3 regions of the Halobacillus trueperi genome follow, and region 3 is predicted to be linked to each of the others. Evidence: riboswitches for the same ligand, from Rfam matches in the RefSeq annotation. Region 3 holds a riboswitch; each other region holds the start of a gene.

The links. A riboswitch is a leader RNA that binds a small molecule or an ion and turns the genes downstream of it on or off. The one in region 3 is predicted to bind thiamine pyrophosphate.
Region 1: another riboswitch for thiamine pyrophosphate. It lies ahead of tenA (thiaminase II); the one in region 3 lies ahead of tenA (thiaminase II).
Region 2: another riboswitch for thiamine pyrophosphate. It lies ahead of thiT (energy-coupled thiamine transporter ThiT); the one in region 3 lies ahead of tenA (thiaminase II).

Annotation. Positions count from the first base shown of each region.
Region 1 covers NZ_QUAE01000008.1:156,491-164,164, reverse strand. The annotation lists partial or broken gene DYE48_RS12060 (flavin monoamine oxidase family protein) at 1-148, shown strand, start outside; gene DYE48_RS12055 (restriction endonuclease) at 283-714, opposite strand; gene DYE48_RS12050 (DMT family transporter) at 1,559-2,023, opposite strand; gene DYE48_RS12045 (DMT family transporter) at 2,035-2,463, opposite strand; gene DYE48_RS12040 (ArsR/SmtB family transcription factor) at 2,550-2,864, opposite strand; gene DYE48_RS12035 (YitT family protein) at 3,318-4,133, opposite strand; TPP riboswitch at 4,287-4,395, shown strand; gene tenA (thiaminase II) at 4,552-5,250, shown strand; gene DYE48_RS12025 (thiamine phosphate synthase) at 5,254-5,868, shown strand; gene thiO (glycine oxidase ThiO) at 5,865-6,992, shown strand; gene thiS (sulfur carrier protein ThiS) at 6,989-7,192, shown strand; gene DYE48_RS12010 (thiazole synthase) at 7,195-7,674, shown strand, end outside.
Region 2 covers NZ_QUAE01000001.1:309,631-317,304, reverse strand. The annotation lists gene DYE48_RS01665 (DUF1028 domain-containing protein) at 1-509, opposite strand, end outside; gene DYE48_RS01660 (YflT domain-containing protein) at 794-1,141, shown strand; gene DYE48_RS01655 (phospholipase D family protein) at 1,179-2,627, opposite strand; gene thiT (energy-coupled thiamine transporter ThiT) at 3,360-3,926, opposite strand; TPP riboswitch at 4,015-4,114, opposite strand; gene DYE48_RS01640 (alpha/beta hydrolase) at 4,196-4,936, opposite strand; gene DYE48_RS01635 (SDR family oxidoreductase) at 4,890-5,792, opposite strand; gene yfkAB (radical SAM/CxCxxxxC motif protein YfkAB) at 6,011-7,135, shown strand; gene DYE48_RS01625 (YgjP-like metallopeptidase domain-containing protein) at 7,154-7,674, shown strand, end outside.
Region 3 covers NZ_QUAE01000004.1:261,732-269,405, reverse strand. The annotation lists gene DYE48_RS07835 (M24 family metallopeptidase) at 1-1,090, opposite strand, end outside; gene DYE48_RS07830 (threonine synthase) at 1,279-2,508, shown strand; gene thiE (thiamine phosphate synthase) at 2,549-3,163, opposite strand; gene thiM (hydroxyethylthiazole kinase) at 3,160-3,918, opposite strand; gene thiD (bifunctional hydroxymethylpyrimidine kinase/phosphomethylpyrimidine kinase) at 3,909-4,721, opposite strand; gene tenA (thiaminase II) at 4,718-5,404, opposite strand; TPP riboswitch at 5,447-5,552, opposite strand; gene thiW (energy coupling factor transporter S component ThiW) at 5,558-6,046, opposite strand; TPP riboswitch at 6,141-6,250, opposite strand; gene DYE48_RS07800 (DUF3221 domain-containing protein) at 6,358-6,894, shown strand; gene DYE48_RS07795 (PucR family transcriptional regulator) at 6,917-7,674, opposite strand, start outside.

The sequences.
Region 1 (7,674 bases), on a different contig from region 3:
TCTACCAGAGAAAAAAGGGGTATGGGAAAAGAAAATTATATTTTCTGGTACAGAGGCCGATTCAGAGTCTGGTGGCCATCTTGATGGTGCCCTCCTGGCAGCTGAAAAGGCAGTTAATGAAATCAATATTCTAAATAACAACTTTTGAATGAGTATTAGAAAGACGCGTAGGAGATTCTTTTTGTAGTAGCCTAGTAACAAACGTCCGATTGTCTTATACTCGTGAACGCCCCATTCGAAACTAAAATATGACCGGACAATATTTATAAAGAAAAAACCAATCTACCGCCATAGATTGGTTTTTTCTTTTGAGATATCTTTAAGTATAGGTTTTCTTTTAATGGAGTTTTTATTGTAATGTCTTAACATTAGGATAAGATCATCACGGTCCAGCAACTTCACTTTGTTTTTATGTGCTTGTACAATGGCTGCATTCGTATAGAATTGATTGGTTATGACCCACCTCTTATTGGCTTTATAATACCCTGAAGCACCAACTATTTCATTTACGGCTGATATTCCTATATTGTTAGAGGACCTTTTCGCTTGGACTACAATGACATCTGATCCTTTTCTTAAGACAAGGTCTGCTCCATAATCACCAGACTTAGGAGTTCGTTTTACATCATATCCTTCACTTCTTAATAAGTGAGAAAGGACTGTTTCAAACTGAATACCACTCATTGAATCGATTTCTTCCATTAGATCATTCAATTGATTGCTGTTATAGGATAAGTTGTTGTATTTCTTCAGAATTATTTTAATGACCAAAAAAGCTAAGTAAATAACCGAATAAAGAAAGAAAAGAAGGAATGAAAGATATATGATTCCATCAGTAGGAAATAGACAAACAACACAGTAATAAAGCAAGTTTGAAATTCCAATGAATTTCGCCTTCTCTGATAATGACCAGTACTTGAATTGTTGTATTTTTTTCCATTGCTTTATGTAGTATTTAAATATTTTAATCAACCACCTTATATAAGATCAGATGGTATTTTGCCCAATGATTAGGAGATTATACTGGTTTGGAATTACTCTTGCCGAAATGGATGAAAGTAATAAAAAATAGTGCCTGACCCCCACTGCGCTGAAGTGTTAACGTGGTGGGGGTCAGGCACGAACATTAGCACTTGCAGGCATGTACGGTCCTTCTTCCGTTGACATCCAACAACATTTAGACCGCATGTATGGCTCCCGTTTAAGTCATGCGACTCATTTAGTCTGGGCAACAGGTGGAAGTTTGGTGCCAAAAGATATTATGGAAGGTTTTGTTTCTAAAGGGACATCATTTCTTCGTCAGGAAGAATAGAAAAAACGAACCTGTTGTAGTCACCCTCACGGCACAACTGTGAAGAGCGGGGATGGGTCGGCGCTTCCTGATTAAAAAGGCCTGAATGAAAGTGTCCGCCCCCAGTGCGTTAACACTTTAGCTAAGCGGGATCAGGCACTGATAATTTTAAATGACCAACACTTCCATTCAATAGATATATTCTATCTAATAAAAAAACACTGCAATCTTATCTTTAACGATTGCAGTGTTTTGAATTTTACTATACTATGCAGAGATTTCTTCGCTGGCACGTGTATTTCCCTTATAGATAAAGTAAAGAGCAATAATCATAAAGAGTAATGCAAAACCACGTTTCATATCCAAAGGAATTACTAAACTGTTGAACCAACCGAAATTATCAATAAGAATACCGATGACAAGCTGACCGATGATAACCGTAATATTGGTTGCAATGACCCCGATTTTAGGGACAGCGGCTATTATGAAAAGTAAAAACAACACACCTAAAAATACGGCGCTTAATTGCCATTTAGGTACTTCTACAATGGCAAGCAAATTTCCATGACCAAAGAATAGTATAATAATTGCTAGAAACATGGTTCCAGTCAGAAAAGTTAACAGGGTCGTTTCGATGGTTCCTGCTTTACGACCGAATGTACCATTAACAGCTGATTGTGCGCTTAATGTGAGACCACCTAAAAAGGTGAATAGAATCATTAATATACCCATTTCGAGACCTCCTAGTAAACTAAAATAAGTGCTATAATCATTGAAATAACAGCGAATATTTTTTCTTTATTGACTCTGGATTTCTTGCTTCCAAGCCAACCATAATGTTCAATCACTATACTCATTACTAATTGACCAATAATTACTGCAACCATAGTTATTCCGACACCGACAAATGGAACACTTATAACAATAGATGTTAAATAGACAACTCCCAAGACACCCCCAAGCAGTGTCCATTTAGGTGCTTCAACGATATAAGAAAATTTCCCTTTTCCAAAGAATAGCCAAAGTAATCCGAGGATGATCGAACCAATAAAGAAGTTATAAAAACTAGTTTCCAGTTTTCCTATCGTTTTTCCTAATTCACCATAAATAGCTCCTTCAAAACTAAGCGCTGCTCCTGCCAATAACGCTAATATATATGAGATGTAACGCATGGAATGAATTCCTCCTGAGATCTTTATATTTAAATATCTAGAATAATCGATATATTATATTAAAAAAGAAACAGAAATCAACCAACTCAGATTTCTGTTTTAAGGTATTCAGCAAACTGACGAATGGCTTCTTCATTTCTTCGATAGTATGTCCACTGGCCATAACGGACAGATTCAAGAAGACCAGCTTTCTGCATCATCGTCAAGTAGTGAGATACCGTAGATTGAGAAGCTTCGGCTTTTTCTTGAATGTCACCTACACATACTCCCCCTTTATAACTTACCTCCTTTGGCAGGTGAGCGCCTTGTTTAGGAAAATGCTTCTCCGGTTCCTTCAGCCACTGTAAAATGTTAAGTCTAGTTTTGTTGGATAAAGCCTTAAATACATCAATTGGTTCCATAAACCATATTATATATCGGTTTTTATCGATATGTCAATTTAGCAGATATTAAATAAGAGGTGGAACCATAAAATTCAGGGAAGGTTCTAAAAAAGATTGCCCACTTTAGCCATATAAAGCAGACAGTCTTTTAATAATTTGGCAATATCTAATAGAAGAATTTCCTCATTTGCGTCTTAAGAGGTGTAACAAAGCCTGCACAAGAGCTGCAGTCACTCATGCCTCTCTATCGATTACCAAAGCCAAAATTATTTGGATGTGCAGAAGAAGTAGCAGATCAAATTCAACCCTGGTACGAAGCAGGAGTATCCTGCAGGTTTCGTGCTTTTATCGATTTAGTCGTTGCTATGTGACAAGAAAAAGGAATTTCCCGTGTGCGCTTCCTGAGTAAAAAGGCCTGACCCCAAGTGCTCTTTTTAGCGGAGTGGGATCAGGCATTTTTAATGTCTATATTTATCTTCTGAAATTTCCTATGACTTCTACCGTTTCACTGACACTAACAAATGCTTTGGGGTCAATACTTGTAATCAGTGATTTAACTAATGCAAGCTCATAACGCGTAATAACCGTATAGAGCACTTTACGTTCTGTGTTTGAATATCCACCTTGACCGTACATGACAGTGATGCCACGGATTAAATTATCCAGCAGCTCACTTTTCACTTCTTCCCCACGATCGGATACAACCATTAAGCTAAGCTTCACATGGCGGGTATGAACACGGTCGATAACTATTCCAGTAATATAAATGGATATCATGGTGTACAGAGCTAATTCCCATGAAAAAACAAAGCCGGAGATAAAAACAACCACACTATTGATAGCAAAAATCAATACTCCTAACGGGATATCACGCTTCAACGTGAGGAGAAGCCCAATAATATCAGCTCCACCACCGGATCCGTAAAACCTGATGATCAAACCAATGGATCCACCAGCAATCGCTCCTCCGAATACACAGGCTAACAAGGCATCTTCGGTTACTTGAGTGACAGGGAGATATTGCATCGTGATGGAGGTGACAACTACGGAAAATATGCTATTCGCAATAAACTCTTTTCCCAGCTTCATCCATCCTAGAATAAAGATCGGGGCATTCAGAACCACTAACCAAATACCCGCACTTATAGGAGTAAGTATCCCGAACACCATAGCCAGCCCGGTCACCCCACCTGTTAAGACTTCATTGGGGATCAAAAACAGGTTGAAGGCTGCTCCTAAAATGATGGAGGCGGCAAATAGTACTGATAAATTTTTCAAGCGACTCATGAAAACACTCCAATTCATGCTATAGAAAATACTAAATGAATTCTAGGGGCCATGAATTTGAAAGTCAATGATATTTTAATTGATAAGTTTTTCAGGAATGTTTTGACAATGATTCAGAACATGTTACGATATCAGTGAAATCAAAAAACATAGACGATCCACTAGGGGTGCCTTCTCACAAGGCTGAGATTAAAGTGTAGCTTTAAGACTCTTAGAACCTGATCTGGTTGATACCAGCGTAGGGAAGTGGCGGTTACGTGTATCTTAAGCTACATATAGATGTTTACACATGAAACCACTTTCTTTACGCATATGAAGAAAGTGGTTTTTTTAGTGTCTGGAAATAGATGCATAGAGTGCTTGCATCTTATTTCTTTTTTCCTTGACCGTGGATCGTCGGGAAAAGGAGAGATTGATCATGAAATTTTCACAACAGATTCGCGACGCGGTGAACCCCATTTGGGAAGCAAGTTTCAACCATCCATTTGTCAAAGGGATTGGAGAAGGGACGTTATCCCTCGACCAGTTCCGCTACTATGTCCTTCAGGATTCTTATTATTTATCCCATTTTTCCAGAGTCCAGGCGATGGGAGCGGCAAAGTCCGAGGACATGAAAACGATGGCCAGTATGGCATCTCATGCTCAAGGGACGTATGAAGCAGAGATGGAGCTTCACGAGAACTTTTCAAAAAGGCTCGGAATCACAGAAGAGGAGCGCAACCAGTTCACTCCTTCTCCGACGGCGTATGCGTACGCCTCCCATATGTACCGGGGCGCCTACCATGGGGATTTGGGAGAGATTATCGCTACGATTCTTCCGTGCTATTGGCTTTATTATGAAGTCGGGGAGCACTTGAAAGATCATCAGCCGGAAGAACCGATTTATCAGGAGTGGATCGGCACCTATGGCGGGGATTGGTTCCGGACGCTCGTAGAGGAGCAGATCCAGCGGCTGGATGATCTGGCGGAATTGAAATCGGAAGCGGGCCGTGAGCGGATGAAAGAGTTGTTTGTGATTAGCAGTCAGTATGAATACAAGTTTTGGGAAATGGCTTATGTCATGGAAGAATGGCCGTTTGATATGAGAACTTCTCTCTTGGCAGGGAAAGGAGAGTGAATCGTGAGGCCGTCCATTCATGTGATTTCTACAGGAGAGCAGACGTTTGCTGAACTAAGCGAGACAGTGAGCGCGGTCCAGCAGGAAATCGATTTTCTCCACATTCGAGAAAAGCAACGCTCTGCTGCTGAAATTTTTGCTGGCATTCAACAGCTGACGGATGCCGGTTTTCCAATGGAGCGTATCATCCTCAATGACAGGGCTGACGTTGCTTTTGTAGCAGGAGGCTTCGGGGTGCAGTTGACTCACCACAGCCTCCCAGTCTCACAAGTGAAGCAAACCTTTCCCGAACTGAATGTAGGGAAATCCGTTCATTCATTAAAAGAGGCCATAGATGCCAAAGAGGAAGGAGCGGATTTTTTCCTATACGGAAATATCTATCCGACCTCCTCCAAGCCGGGAAAAGCGGGGAAAGGATTGGATTCGCTCCGTGAAATCATCCGGCATGTCGGCTGCTCGGTAGTTGGCATTGGTGGGATAACTCCGGAGCGGTCAGTGGATGTCATTCGTACGGGAGCTCAGGGGATTGCAGTCATGTCAGGCATTCTCCAGGCGGAGGACCCTGTGAAAGCAGCGCAGGCTTACAGGAAGGAAATCGATGGAGGGAGGATGTTATGAATAAGCATTATGAAACGATTGTTGTCGGTGCTGGGGTGATCGGCAGTTCCATCGCGTATCATTTGGCCAAGCGGGGATGCTCTGTTCTTCTTCTGGAACGGGAGTCGATTGCCGGCAAAGCATCTTCGGCTGCTGCTGGCATGCTTGGAGCGCAGTCGGAGCTGAAAGACGGAAACGATTCATTGTATTCACTCGCTAAAGCAAGTCGGGCGATGTTTCCGGCACTGGCTGAAGAGTTGAAAGCGTATAGCGGCATCGATATTGGGCTCCAGCAAAAGGGCATCTATAAAATGGCTACAAATGAAGAAGAAAGAGAAGAGCTGATCGCGTATGGGGAAGTTCAAAGAGACCGTGGGGAGGAAGCGAGGTGGATGGAGCCTGCTGAATTGCAAAGGGAAGAGCCGGCGGTGTCTTCTCAGTTGAGTGGCGCGTTATTTCTCCCCAACGATGGCCAAGTGTCCGCTCCAGATTTGTCGAAGGCTTTTGCCATGTCAGCGGTAGAGCTTGGGGCAGAACTTCTCGAGTACACCGATGTACAAAGTTTGATTAAAGAAGGGAATCAGGTCACGGGAGTAAGAACAAATCGAGAAGACATAAGCGCCGACCATGTCGTAGTCGCCTGTGGGGCCTGGAGTGAAGATTTGCTTGGTAAACAGAATTCCGGGATGGCTATGTATCCGGTTAAAGGTGAATGTTTTTCTGTGAAAACGAAGCGTCGACTCATTCAAGGGACGTTCTTTTCTAAAGGGTGTTACATCGTTCCAAAATCGGGAGGACGTCTGGTGATCGGCGCGACAGAAAAACCTGGCACATTTGATGAAACGGTAACCTTGGGCGGATTATTTCCATTAATCAAAGCAGCGACTCAGTTAGTTCCTGAACTTGTTTTTGCGGAGTGGGAAACAGCCTGGACCGGGCTCCGCCCACAAACGGAAGCCTCCATTCCGTATCTGGGTCCGCACGAAAATCATGCTGGACTATTTATCGCTACCGGACACTATCGCAATGGCATTTTATTGTCACCGATAACAGGAAAAGTGATCGCGGACTTAATCGAAGGCAAGCATGTTCCTCAGGAATGGATCACCACTGGGAATTTATCACATAGAGGAGTGAATCTATGAAACTACGAATCAATGGTGAATGGCTGACTGTTCCGGAAACGGTCGATACGATCGGTGAGCTACTGGGTCATTTTCAATTGGATCAGCGGGTGGTCATCGTTGAACAGAATGAAACCATCTTGGAGAAGGAATCACGATCAGGTAACAAGGTCCATGATGGAGATCGCATTGAAATCGTACAATTTGTAGGAGGCGGATGAAGATGTTGAAAATCGGTAACCAGGAATTCAAGTCTCGTCTATTGTTAGGTACAGGAAAGTATCCGGATTTTGACGTTCAGAAAAAAGCGGTGGAGGCATCATGTACCGATATCCTTACCTTTACCGTAAGGCGGATGAAAATTTTCGAACCAAGCCAGCCGAATTTCCTTGAACAACTCGATGTCGAGAAATATACGCTCCTTCCGAACACGGCGGGGGCGAAAACGGCAGCAGAAGCAGTCCGACATGCTAAACTCGCGAAAGCTTCAGGGCTTTGCGATATGATCAAAGTAGAAGTGATCGGCTGTGACAAGACGTTACTCCCAGATCCTGTAGAAACGCTCAAGGCAACGGAAGAACTGATAAAAGAAGGGTTCACGGTTCTTCCGTACACGTCTGATGATGTCGTGCTTGCCCGCCGGCTGGAAGAATTGGGTGCTCATGCGGTTATGCCGGGAGCTTCTCCGATCGGTTCTGGACAA
Region 2 (7,674 bases), on a different contig from region 3:
GCTGCCGATTGTTTCCCACGGCTGTCTCCCCCCGCACGCTGAGCGGCTTTAATCGCAGCCATTAAACGGTCAGCAAGAGAACCTTCCGCCTGTTCAAAAGCTTCCCCCATATCGGTGACGGTCTCCTCATTCACAAGAATGTTCCCTTGCGCCGCATAGTGTTTGCCGGCTTTGCCACCAGCCCACTCGTAGCACTCCTTACCTGTAAACGTAGCTCCGTTTCCTTTCGCATCGACAATTCCGACTTGGCGGTCTTCCTTTTGTGGATCCTCGGAAGTTAACCGCTCGATCACTTCCTCAGCTGAAAGCCCTTGTTCGAGCAGGCTCAGTCCGTCCGGCCCGTACTGCGGGTTTCCTAGCGCCTGGGTTGCAATCGCTCCCACACCTGCTTTCGCCCACGGAACAATCGATCCAACACCTAAAAACTTCGACTGTACGGCAACGCCCCACTCCCCTGTTTCAGGGTCGTGAGCACAAATAGAAAACGTAGCGATGATCTTTGATTTCATTTTCTCCCCTCCAATCTTGTATGTAATTCGAGGTTTTTGGACAAATTCCTGCAAGATTTCGGTTTGCGGTTTAGCAATTAGAAGCTTAATTGTTATATCTAGATTTCAGTTGATTTATTGAATTTTTAATTGATATATGAAATTTTCAATTGATATTTTTACGTTTTGATTGATATCCTTTTCGTTTTGGTTGATAAAACCTCTGCCCATTCACACGTTTAATTCACCTCCACCCGGGTACATTCCATACCGTAGCAGCTATTAAAAAAAGGGAGAGATCAACGATGAAACCGACAGTGCGTGAATACACAAATGATGAAAAACTGATGGAAGATGTGAAGCGCTTAAAAGACGAAGGCATCGACAACAAAGACATTTACATCCTGTCGCACGATGACGACCGTACAGACCGTATTGCTAAAAACGTCAACGCCAATACCATCGGCCTTTCCGAACAGGACATCAAAAACGTAATCAGCAATCTCTTCAGCAAACAGGGCGACGAACTACGCACAAAACTTCAGGAAATCGGATTTTCTGAACAGGAAGCAGAAGAATACGAAGAAGATTTGGATGAAGGGAAAGTTCTCCTTATTGTGACAAACCCTGCTAAAGCAGAAACACTATTATAAAAAGAAAGGAGCGCACGGAATGTGCGCTCCTTTTCTATCAGTATGTCGTAAACCATGTCCATTTCTGCAAATAATAGGTGGCATAACGGATGAATGTTAAATTATCCTGGTATTCTTTATAGTCAGCCGTGTAATGTCCATCTTCATTGTTCCATATACGTGTAAAGTAATCATTTACATCTGTAAATACTTGTTCTTCTCCATTCCCTTTGATGACAACATCGGCTTCCAAGTTTAAGTTGGATAGGTTACGACGCGTATAGTTCGCAGACCCCGCGATGATGACATCCTCCTCAGGATGGTCGATATACAGCATTTTCGTGTGATACTGCTCGATATTGACGTCATACCAGCGCAAATGGATATTCTCATTACCAAGGCGCTGCAACTCGGCAGCTACAGGTAAATTAGGAATGCCGGTTTTTTCATGACCAAACGCCTTTTTGTTTGGATCCATCACAATGTTCACCGTAGCTCCTCGGTTGGCTGCATCATCAAGCGAGCTCATGGTTTTCTTATCAGCCAGATAGTACATTCCGAGCCAGACGGTATCCCCTTCACCTGCTTCCGACAATTCATCGAGAACCGCTCGATAAATTTTCCCTTCCGTTACAAATTGAGTCGTCAGAGGACCTTCCTGGGCCTCCCAATTCCGGTTCTCATATTCAGGAAAATCAGCCTCCCCTGAATAGTTAACAACGGCTTCTTCGGCTTCTAAAATATCTTTGATGATCGGCCCTGTCATCTTGAACGCCACGTTTTCATGATAACCACTGGCATCATGAGGGTTTGCTGTCGAGACAATTGCAGATTTCTCCGTGACAAGGATTTTCCTATGGTTCGCCTTGATGTTCAACAGTTTCATATACGATCTGAGCGTCACATCCGGAGCTTCTTTGGCCATAGGATTACTGATCCAACCGTTATCTCCGGTACCCATCCAGGAAAACAACAGCCGCCAAACGCTCGAATATAAAGGATTCGAATCTCTCAATTTATTCAAATTGGTCAAAACGACATCGACCCCTCCATCTTCCAGACGCTTGATCGTCTCCGATTCATACGACCCGTAAATCGTGTTGATTTGATCGGTTATGAAAACCACTTTCAAATCAGGGACTTCCTCTTTCCTTTTTAAAATGGCATCCACTAGATTACTTGAGATCTGAGGAAACTCGTTTTTCCCATTCGTGTAGCCATTGAATAAGAACATATCCGCTACAATAAAGTCTTCAGCTTCCGATATGGTTTGATTGATCTCTTCAAAAACCTGAAGGTCATGCACGGTCTTTCCTGCTTCATTTTCGTATGTTAAATCACGGAAAAACTCAATATTTTCCATCTTGTGCTTTTCCCCTTCATAGGAAACCCCCTCAGGAAGAGCTTTCCATGAAGTGTGATAAGCAATCGTAACACTTAAAATAGCTATAATGATGACGATAATCCAAAACCACTTACTTTTCCCAATCCGCTTTAAACGGTCCATTACGTAGCCTCCCCAACTAGAGTGCTTATCTTATTTTCACTATAATCGCCCGTTTCAAACCTCGATAGAAGAAAAAATCAAATAAAAAGCATTTTATTCGACTAAATGGCAGGATTGTGGAAGACTCGATTTCGAGACTTCGGGGTTCGTTTGCCGAGTTGAGTGTTAGGGGTGGCTGGGAAGCTACTCGCTTTCCTGTGGGGGAGTGGCAAGCTTCCTCGGACTTCGTCCTGCGGGATCTCGCCTATCTCCTTTCTCCCACGGGAGTCTCGCAGCTTCCCAACCACCCCATTCCATGAAGGTGAGAAACGAACCCCCTTTACTGTGGGAGGGTGCCTTCCACTATCCATGTGTTATAAGCATAAAGCGCTCTATAACAAGCTTTTCGTATGCAGAATAGCGTCCTTAGGAGTTCATTCCCCTCCAATTACCATGGGCATAAAAAGCGACTTATTCCGGAAGTGGTTTCAAGATACTTATATGGCAAAGGGGCGGAGGGGAATGGCGAGACTCCTGCGGGAAAAAAGTGCTTGGTGAGACCCCACAGGACGCAGTCCGAGGAGGCTCACCGCGCTCCCGCGGAAAGCGAGTCATACCCCGCAGTCCCCATCCACTCAACAAAAGTCTCGAAACTGAGTCTTCCTCAATCGGAGCGTTAATGAGATTGAACAATGATAAAGAAATAACTAAAATCCCCCGATTGATGCCGAAACACCAATCGGGGGATTCTTATTAATGGCTTAATAGTGTTGGTCGTTTTACAAATAGGAGACTGACGACGATACTGCTTAAGATAAACGCCGGAAGCATGTATCCACCATTATAGACGAGGGAATACAACCAGACCGGCTGGCCTTCAGGGGCGAACTCGCCATAAAAAACGATGCCTGCAAAAAAGTGTCCGAAAAAGCGCAGCACACTTCCGATCAGGCAGCCGACAATGATCCATCCGACCAATCGACGGGACTCTTTCGATTTGATCGCATTCCATAGCGGTTTTGCTACTAAGCCAGCTGTTCCAATCACAGCAAAGGCGACGACATAGTCAAGAAACGCCTGAAGAGGGGTCATAATATAGGCGCCTGTCATGATTTGATAGATTCCTAAAAGCAAACCGGTGGTGACACCACCTTTTACCCCCCAACGGAACGCCATGATGAAGACTGGGACCATGGCAAAGGAAACCGATCCTCCCTGCGCCCACAGTTTAAACGATAAAAACGGGATGATATCCAACAATAGTGCGAGTGCTGAAAAAATCGCAATCTCTACGAGAAATAAAACGCGACGATTTCTCATTTCAACATTCCTCCTAAAAAAAGACACAAAAAAAGCAACGCTAAATAGGGAAGCTTCCTGATGGAGGAGTCCCAACTTTGCATTGCACCATCAAAAAAGCCGCCATCCCTACGCCAGTGCTAACTGACAGGTTCGAAGGGTCAGAACTATACGTTCACTCTCAGCCGGAGGCTCCCCTTGAAGGCTTTATACCGTTTACTTTTCTTGATTTGTCTCTATTATAATAAATTTTTTACTAGATTACAAAGCCTTTTCTATTTCCCGGGCAATCACTTTGTGTTCGTGTACATTTGGAAAAATTCCAGGGTGCGCTCGATAATCATATCCTTATCATGATCAAGGGTCGCCACATGGTAACTGTTTTCCAGATGGATGATCTCTTTGTGTTCAGAAAATACCGATTCGAAGATGACTTCTGAATTGTGAGGAGGAACGACGTGATCCTCATCCGATACGAAAATCATAATCGGACAGTGGATTTCATCGAGCCTGTCCTTCACTTTGCCCATCAATCCGACGAGCTCTCCGATCGATTTCACCGGTGTGCGGTCATACGCAAGTTCGACAGTTGCAGGATCCTTGATATCCGATCCGATCGCATCTAAAAAGCGTTCGTCCGTTCCCTGGCTATTTTCAAGTGCGGGAATATCTATGGCCGCATTGATTGGAATGACTCCTTCAATGTCCCGGTACTCACTCGCCATATACAACGCAAGCGTTCCCCCCATTGATAACCCTACGACAAATATTTTCGAACACCTTTCTTTCAACCAGGTGTACGCTTCTTCTACTGATTGCACCCAATCCATATGAGAGGTCGATTCCATATCCTCAGGGCTTGTTCCGTGGCCTTTTAACCTCGGACAATAAACGGTGTACCCAGCTCTAGCATAGGCTTCAACTAAAGGCTTCATGCTTTGCGTCGTTCCTGTAAACCCGTGAGACACGAGGATTCCGACTTCATTACCCTCGAAGCGCATCTCCTCCGCTCCATGCATCACTTTTTCCATTCAACCCCACTCCTTTGGCTTTCTCTTTTCCTAGAATTTTTTGTAACACAGTCTTTTCCAGCCACTTCCACGGCAGCAAACGTTTGAACCAAACATTGGCTCTCACACCGGCACCGATCGGATAGCGGAGTTTCACTAGCGATTCTTTTTCCATCAATCCGGTCATCAGGTCAGACACATCCTGAGGATTGCCGTGCGGTTCTTTGTTGAGCGCACTCCACAACCCTTTTATGTATTCGGCATAAGGAGATTCAGGGTTCTGGACTTCTTCCGGCATCTCCAGCCCTGTCGACCATATATTCGTCTGGTAAGAGCCCGGCTCGATCAAAGCGACATCAATTCCGAACGGTTTCACTTCAAAACGGAGACTTTCTGATAATCCTTCCAATGCATGTTTGGAAGAAACATAAGCAGATAAGCCCGGAAATCCGATCAAGCCACTCACACTGCTCACATTTAAAATCTTTCCTCTCCCCTGTTTACGCATTAATGGCAGAACCGCTTTGGTTACGGCAATGACACCGAAAACGTTCGTATCAAATTGCTTGCGGTACGTTTCAAGCGGCACCTGTTCAAGAAATCCGCCAACAGCATAACCCGCATTATTGACGAGTACATCCAGTCGTTCCAGCGTGTTCACTTTTTCTGAAAAACGCTCAAGCGACTGTGCATCCGTCACATCCAACGGCCATACTTCGATGCAGTTCTGTACCTCGTCATCGAGCGTTTCATACGCAGAGGCCTTTTCTACATTTCTCATCGTGGCGATAACACGAAAACCTTTTTGTGCACATTTCACTGCTGTATGGAAACCGAATCCACTGGATGCTCCTGTAATGAGTACGGTTTGTTTCATGATCTGAATCCCCCTTGTGCTAGTCGTTACCCCATATCATTCGATGTCACACCCTTATTCTCCTCTTTCCATAAAAGCTTCGTAAAAACTAAACAGGTTCTTATTGGCATGTCACGGCATAATTCCGATACATATTGTATGGTTTTAGACATATTAATGGTAGAATGGTAAAGGTTATCGACCGAATAAATATTAATAGAAAGGAAGTTTCATATTTTATGAGTACGAACATGAAGCTTCAGTCGCTTACCCCTTCTTATGACCCGTGGGAAGCGTATATGGACGTGGAAGAACACGGAAAAATGACGTTATCGAATATTGAATTTACGACGACGACGCTCTGCAACATGCGTTGTGAGCACTGTGCGGTCGGATATACGTTAGGTGCGAAGGACCCCGAGGCTTTGCCGATGGACTTGCTCAGAAAGCGACTCGATGAAATCCCTCATTTGAGGACGCTCAGCATCACGGGCGGGGAACCAATGATGTCGAAGAAGTCTGTAGAGAACTATGTGGTCCCATTGCTGAAATACGCGCACGAGCGGGGAGTGCGGACACAAATCAATTCCAACTTGACGCTTCCGTATGAGCGTTATATCCCGATCATTCCTTATTTGGACGTTTTACATATTTCCCACAACTGGGGAACGATCGAAGAATTCATCCATACCGGATTTGCCCGTATGGAGCGGAAACCATCCGAAGAAAACCGTAAGAAGTTTTTTGACCGGATGGTAGAAAATTCCCAGCGACTTTCTGAAGAAGGGGTCATGGTCTCGGCTGAAACGATGCTCAACCGCCGTACGTTCCCATACCTTGAATCGATTCATGATCATGTGAAAGAAATGAAATGTGCGCGCCACGAAATTCACCCGATGTACCCGGTGGATTTTGCCAGCAGCTTAGAGACGTTGAGCCTTGAACAAATGCGTGAAGGCATCAACCGTCTTCTTGATCATCGCGATGACGACATGTGGATGTTATTCGGAACGCTTCCCTACTATCCATGCAGCTCTTCACAAGACGATCTCGATATGCTGAAGCGCCTGTACAGCGAAAAGAATGTGACGGTAAGAAATGATCCAGATGGACGCTCCCGCTTGAACGTCAACATTTTCTCAGGCGATATTATTGTGACAGATTTCGGTGACGAGCCTGGGCTTGGGAACATTCAAGACACGAAGCTTACAGATGCTTACAACAACTGGCTTACTACTAGTACAGCGAAAAGCCTGAACTGCCATTGTCCAGCCGTGAAATGCCTCGGCCCGAATGTCCTTGTCAAAAACACGTACTATGAAGGTGTCGATTTCCAAAAACGGAAAACGAACCTCACGTTGTAAGGCAGAAAGGAGGCTATGATGCCAACTGTTACTTTTGATGAAAGAAAAATTGCTTATACTGTAGAAAAACAAGAGGTCTCTTTTATCAAAATTTATCTCGACGATTTAAATGGTGTAAAAGTGACCGTTTCGCCTCAAAAAGAGGAAGCAAAGGTTCAGGCTTTTGTTGAGAAAAAAGCGGACTGGATCTTTGAAAAATGGCAGAAGACGCATGAAGATCTATACGCGGTCAATGAGCTTATCGCTTCCGAGAACGAAAAGATTTCTTACCTCGGCCGCTCTTACCGGCTGAAAATTGAACATAAAGATGAAGCACACTTCGCTTTTCGAAAAGGAACCTTTCTTTTTGTCTATCCTGAAACATGGACAGCGGAAGAAGTGAACCAACAGCTCAGAATAGAAGCGAGCCAATGGCTTAGCCGGAAAGCGGAGGAAAAGTTTTCGAAGCTTTCAGAGTGGCAGGTCGTGTCAGAACAAGACCACCTCAGGCTAGGTGTAAAAGATCAAGACCGCATCCACCTCAACTGGCGGCTTGTTCA
Region 3 (7,674 bases):
TCCCGTCCGTATCGAACCATAACGCCGGAATCAAATGGAACGTCATATTGGGTTCCAGGACAGTCGGATCTCCTTTTCGGATGCTCGCCGTATGTTCTCCCCAATCTGGCGGATAATTGAGACCGACGGAATAACCTAAACGGGCTTCTTTTTCAAAACCGTGTTTCTTAATACTCTTTCTCCAAACTTCTTCAAGTTCTCCACAAGTCACCCCAGGCTTTGCAAAGTCGAGGACATTCTGAATCCCTTCCAAAACGACCGGGGCGACTTGTTTCATTTTTTCATTCGGTTCTCCGATGGAAACGGTACGGGCAAGAGGAACATGGTAGCGCTTATAACACCCGGCCAGTTCGATGATGACAGCATTTCCTTTTACGAAAGGCCGGTCTGACCAGGTAAGATGTGGAATGGACGTATGATCCCCGGTCGGAAGCAGTGGAACAATCGCCGGATATTCCCCACCGAAATCCGGGGTCCCTCTGACCATGTGATAGTAAATTTCGGACGCGGTATCGCACTCCCGAACGCCCGGATAAATGCTTTCCACGCCTTTAGTCATTGCTAGGTCCGCAATTTGAGCTGCCCTTTTCATATATTCGATTTCTTGATCAGACTTAACGATACGGACACGGTTCACAAGCAGGGTCGCATCTTGGAAGGTGGCATTCGGCAATCCTCTTTTCAACCTTTCCAGAGCTTTGGCCGTAAAGTAGTAATGATCCATCTCAACGCCGATCTTCCTTTTTCCTTGACCGATCTGAAGGAGGATATCTGCTATAAAATCCATCGGGTGATAAACATCTGAATGAACGAAGTAGTCAGGGTAGGCAATGACATTCTCATCATAGATCCACGTGGTCACCCGTGCACCGTTTGCATCCTGGTAACGACCAATCCAAAGCGGCTGCGGTTCATCGATGATAATCACAAGCATTTGGTGTACATAAAAAGACCAGGCATCATAACCAGAAAGGTAATTCATGTTTGCCGGGTCTGTAATCAAAAGCACGTCAATTCCTTGATCAGCCATGCGTTTCTTCGTTTTCTGCAAACGCTGGTGATACTCTAAAATGTCAAAAGGAAGAACCATTTCATCCCCTCCGCGCTAGTTATCTGAATTTTTAAACGACTGTACTTTCATTGTATTCAAAGATATTTTTTCTTGTAATGTAAAAAGTGTATGAAGTTTTGAAGATGTCCTTAATACAATGTCGCCATGGACCTCTCCTTCCACTTCTTATGTTAAGATACGAATAACCGGATAGAAGGAGGATGAAGATGACATACAGTTACTTATCTCATTTGTACTGCCCGAAATGCGAGGAAACCTATAAAACAAGCGAACCCCAGCATCTATGTACATGCGGATCTCCTTTACTTGTAAGCTATGATTTAGACAGTCTGAAAAAGGTGTGGTCCCCTGAGCAACTGAAAGAGAGAACCCCAGACCTTTGGCGTTACCATGAACTATTACCACTCCAGGATCCTACATATAAAACTTCTTTGGGAGAAGGCATGAGTCCGTTAATCCCTTTACCCACCCTTCAGACAGATATGAATATCCGCAAACTGCATATGAAAGATGAAGGCATCATCCCTACCGGATCGTTCAAAGCAAGAGGAGCTGCGGTCGGTGTATCTAAAGCAAAAGAGCTGGGAGTGAAAGAACTCGCTATGCCCACCAATGGCAATGCTGGAGCTGCGTGGTCCTTATATGCATCAAGAGCATCAATGGAATCGACCATCGTTATGCCTGTCGATGCGCCGAAAATTACGCGTAATGAATGCGCTTTGTCCGGGGCTAATCTTTTTCTCGTCGATGGGCTTATTAGCGATGCGGGAAAAATCGTGGCGGAAGCAGTAGAAAAATCCGGACTCTACGATGTGTCCACTTTAAAAGAACCTTACAGAATTGAAGGGAAGAAAACGATGGGGCTGGAAATAGCCGAACAATTGGGCTGGAACGTGCCGGATGTCATCCTCTATCCCACAGGTGGTGGAGTTGGATTGATCGGCATTCATAAAGCTCTGAGAGAATTACAGGAGCTAGGTTGGATCACCAAAGACCGAATGCCACGGCTCGTAGCAGTCCAATCTGAAGGCTGTGCTCCAATTGTGGAAGCATGGCAGGAAGGGAAGAGGGAATCGACATTTTGGAAAGATTCTGAAACGGTAGCATTTGGGATCAATGTTCCAAAAGCAATTGGAGATTTCCTTGTCCTCGACGCTTTATACGATACAAGTGGATGCGCGGTAGCCATCAGCGATCATGAGCTTTTGGAAGAACAAAAAAGAGTGGCTCAAAAAGAAGGCGCGTTTGTGTGTCCCGAAGGAGCTGCAGCCTTTGCTGCTGCCAGAAAGTTAAGATCAGAAAACTGGATTACCGCCGAGGATGAAGTGGTCGTACTCAATACAGGAGCAGGGATTAAGTATCCGGATACGGTTCAGGTCGATATTCCTGTTCTTCAACCAGGGGAAAGTCTGGGAAACCATAAAACCCTCGGATAACGATAAAAGGAACTCATGACAGGCATGAGTTCCTTATGTTTTATAGAGATTTTACGATAGAAGACATGTCCACAGCTTGGGTAATAGCTGAAATGACAGCGACACCGTCCGCTCCCGCTTCTATTACTTTACCAGCATTTTCGGGATGGATACCCCCAATCCCGACTACGGGCATGTTTGGATACTCCCGTTTGACGATCTTCACCCATTCAGGACCTGCTACAGGGTTGGCGTCTGTCTTCGTCGTTGTTCTGTACATCGGTCCAACACCTAAATAGTCGACAAGATTGACCGGACTCTGTTCTAATTCAATGCGATCGGATACAGATAATCCAATGATGGTATCCGGATAGTTGGAGCGGATTTCATTCACACTACGATCACTCTGCCCCACATGGATTCCATCAGCCTTAAGCACATCAAAAAGTTCAACTTCATCGTTGACGATAAATAAAATACCCGCTTCAGCACAACGTTGGCGCAGCTTATGACCGAGACTGTACTTCGCTTCTCCAGTTAGAGCGCCTTCTCCTTTTTCCCTATATTGAAAGCACGTGATGCCAGCTTTAATCGCTTCATCCAAAATGCTCAAGGGATCTTTGTTACAGTTTTGGCTGCCCATAATGAAGTATTTTCTAAGGGTAGAAGCTTTCATTTTTCAGCCCCCATGGCTATAGCATCGACAAACCTGGGAATGAATGTCCCTGGACCTTTGACATCAGGGTGATCCGCTGCTTGTTCTGCCGCCCGTCCATAATGACTTAATGTTGCTAGAACCTTTTCTTTAGAATTGCCTTCTACCGTTAAGCTTGCTGTGAGCAAGGAACCCAGCAAACAGCCGGATCCTGTAATTTGAGCAAGGAGAGGGTGTCCGGTTTCATTGACAAAAACGTCCCCGTCGATACATCCGACATCCTTTTCACCAGTACAAACGACTCCGGTCTGATATTTTTCTGCAACTAGACGAACGATGGCTTCAGCGTCAGCTTCTCCTGTAGCGTCTACACCTTTCGTTTCCACATCCTGACCGACGAGGTGGGCGATTTCACCGGCATTTCCTTTAATGACGGTCGGCTTCACCTCCTGCAAAATACGTTGGCATACGTTTGAACGATAGCAGGTTGCAGGGGCGCCAACAGGATCGAGGACGACCGGAATGCCGATCTCTTTTGCTGCTCTTCCTGCAAGAATCATCGCTTCCACCTGGTTTTCATGAAGCGTCCCTATATTCAATAACAGCCCTTGAGACAATCGGGTGACCTCTGCAACCTCCTGCTTGGCATTGGCCATTATCGGTGATCCTCCGAATGCTAGAAGTCCGTTCGCTGTGAAATTCATGACGACCGCATTCGTGATGTGATGGATCAGTGGGCGTTGTTCTCTCACTCTGTCGATAACATTTACAGCCATTGGTTGAAAACCTCCTCACGCAAAGCAAAATGATTGGTCGGGCCACTTCCTTTTCCTAAATCGAAGGAATGGCGGATCGCCTCTGTTACAAAGTATTTCGCTTCTTTGACGGCTTGTGGCAAAGCGTGTCCCTGACTCAAGTATGCCGTAATGGCTGCAGAATACGTACAACCTGTCCCGTGTGTATTGGAAGAATCAATACGTTCGGATTCAAATTCATGAAACCACTGCCCATCATATAAAAAATCAACCGCTCTTCCATTGAGATGGCCCCCTTTGACAAGGGCTGCAGCCGCACCTAAGTCTTTCACGATCACTTCGGCCGCTTCTCTCATATCCGCTTCTGTTTCAATTTTCCCTCCAACAAGCACTTCCGTTTCAGGGATGTTGGGAGTGACGAGCGCTGTCTTTGGTACAAGATATTCTTTCAAATAACGTTGATCTTCTTTTTCAATCAACGGGTCCCCACTCTGGGCAACCATGACAGGGTCCATGACGTACGGAGCACCCACCTCATCCAACCATTCACTGATGACTTTCATCATTTTCTTGTTGGCAATCATCCCTGTTTTCAGTGCCTGGACAGGCATATCCTCAGAAATAGCTTTCAGCTGACTCCTAATGAAATTTTCCGGCAGGTGATGAACATCTTTCACTCCTGTCGTATTTTGCGAAACGACTGATGTCACAACACTCATGCCATAACTTTTCAACTCCTGAAAAGTTTTCAAGTCTGCCTGAATACCCGCACCACCACTAGGATCGGTCCCGGCAATCGTCAACGCACATGAGACTTGTCTCATTTCACACCCTCCTTTTCACAAGGCCATTGCTCTTGGGTATAGGCCATATCCCAAAAGGCATATTCCAGCTGACAACTTTTACGAAAGGCTTCTCTCATCCGCTGTTTTTCCGATTCCGACGCACGTTCCGCATACTGATCAAGCCGTTCACATAACACCGCTGTCAGACCCTTCACTTCCTCATTGGCATAAAACTCGATCCACGGGAGGAAGGGGTGATCGGACCCTGGCTGATAGCTGTTCATCAGCTCGACTCCAATTTCATAATACGTCCACGGGCACGGAAGCAAGGCTGCTAATATTTCTCCGATTCCTCCTTGGTAGGCATGAAATAGCATATGTTTAATATAGTGATCAGCGGTTGGCGGCAATGGATACCCTTGCAGTTCCTCATAGGAAACGCCAATCTGTTCACAAAAATTGTTGTGAGGGTGAACCTCACTGTTCAACACAAAATCGATTTGTTCGTTAAACAGTTGAATGTCTTCCCTTCCCTGAGATTTGGAAATGGCGATTCCATAGACGTGCATAAAGGCATTCAAATACTCATAATCAGCCTTGATATAGTGAATCAACGCTTCTTTTGGAACCTCCCCTTTTCCGATACCCTGGATAAAGGGATGAGTGAAGATTTTTTGATAGATATCCTGACTTTCTTTTCTTAATTGATTGGAAAAAGACATGATAGAGCCTCCTATTATTCTCGGAAGCTACTAGAGGACAGAAGGGGATTCTTACTACTTCCCTCCGCCGGCATGACCCGGATCAGGTATTGAGGGACCAAGGAATGTCTCCTTATCTCAGCGAATACTCGCGCCCCTAGCAGTTTCCGTGTATTATGGTTGTAAGATCATATTATCAACTTTCACTCGTGATAAAATGAAGGCAGCAATGAAAGCCCCCGAGACACTGCTTACGACAAAAGAAGGAACAAACGCGAAAACACCTGTTGAACTTCCCATCAGGACGTGCGCAATCGGAACAGATGCCAAAGCCCCTATGACTCCAGTACCTAAAACTTCACCAATCACCGCAGACCTTTTTCTTTCATAGAATCGATAACAAAGCCCTGCCAATAATGCACCGAACATTCCGCCCGGAAAAGCAAGAAAGGTGCCGAGCCCTAATAAGAAACGTAAGAGCCCGATAACAAAAGCAATCATGACCGCCGGGGCGGGTCCAAGCACCACCGCCGCGACTACATTAACCGCATGCTGGACAGGATAAGCTTTCGCAATTCCAGCCGGAAACCAGAGAAATTGAGCTCCAAGCGTTCCAATGGCAATAAGCACGGCCATCGTTGTGAGTATCTTTGTGTTTCTCATCTTTCACCACCTTTCCGTACAGGAGCTGAATGGAACCAGATAAAAAAAGCCAGATCCTTAGAGGACCTGGCCTGGTATGCAGTAAGTCGATACACGTATCGTCAGACTACTTCCCTCCGCTGGTATTAACCAGATCAGGTTCGTAAGAGTCAGAAAGCTTGCTCGCTTTCCTCTCAGCCCATTCAGGCTCCCCTAGTAGTTTCATAAACTTATTCGCTTGGTGATTTTCATCATAACAAAGTTGGATGTTTCTGTCATGTGAAACTTTTCCTCCCGTTCAAACGTCAACAAAGTAGATAAGGAGTGTGAGAATGATGAAAATGAGATGGATGCTTGGCATGTTGATGGTTTTCTTTTTATTCCTTAGTGCATGTGGGGTGTCAGAAACAGAAGAAGTGGATCAGAATGAAGTGGAAGCAGACTCCACCAATCCGGATATAAGCGGATTTGTCATGGATCAAGATGAAGACAGGATCCTCGTAGTCACACCGATGGATGATGATTCAGGGGATGAAGGACGGGCCATGTGGGTATCCGAAGCTCCTGAAGGTCTCTGGATTGGCAAACAGGTCGAAGTGTGGGTAGACGGAGATATCGCTGAATCCTACCCAGAACAAGCAACCGCCGATAAAGTCCAGGAGCTTGAAATGAGTGAAGTACAGGGAGCGGATTTAAAAGCATCCGAAGCTCTCTCTACAGCTTTGTCCGAAACAGAACCAGAGCAGACAGATGTGCTGATCGTTTCGCTACTTTCCTTTGATGAAGAATCCGATCAGTGGACCGTCAAGCTGGACCAACGCGGGACCGATCAGGGCGAATGGAAAACGACAGTCAAAGATGAGAAATAGAGCGTCATCCCGAGGGAGCGCTCTATGCATCCACCTTTTTCAAAAGCCATAACCTTACGCTCAGCTCCAGCAAAAAAAGATCATCCGCATTGAGAAGAGAGAGGCCAGTCAAATGTTCAATGTTTCTCAATCTGTGCAGCAAAGATTGGCGGTGCAAGTTCAGGGCACGGGCCGTCTGACTGACATTGCTGTTGTATTTGTTATAGACCATAAACGTATGAATCAGTTCTGTCTGCCGTTTCTGGTCATAATCAATCAGCTTCTCCAACGTATCTGACACAATCGCTCCGATTTCTTCCTCGTGGGACAGTGCCATGAGCAACCGGTTCATTCTGGTATCACTGAAAAACGTCCGCTCCCCTTCTTCATGCTGCTGACCGATTTTCAGTGCCGTTTCCGCCTCTTCATAGCTTTTATGAAAAGTCTGATACCCACCTTTATGACAGGAAATCCCCCAGCTAATCGTAATCCCTTTTAATAACTCATGAAGTCTCCGCTCAATCAGGTCGAGAAACTGGTTCGCGGTTTCTTCGTAATCCGGACGGTCCGTTTCCAAATAAACGATTACCTCGCCTTCATCAAAGGTGGTCATCGTCCTCCGGTGCAGCGCGTCTCCGGCATGAGTGACTTCCTTCTGAATGTAATAATTGCGACTGTTGATCGATGATGATTTGACTTGAGGCATCGTTGAAGAGGTGCGTTCCTCCTCCGGCTGCACGAAACGGATATGGCCGACGAGACAAATATAAGGCTTCTCCAAATCATAACCAAGCAGCTGCG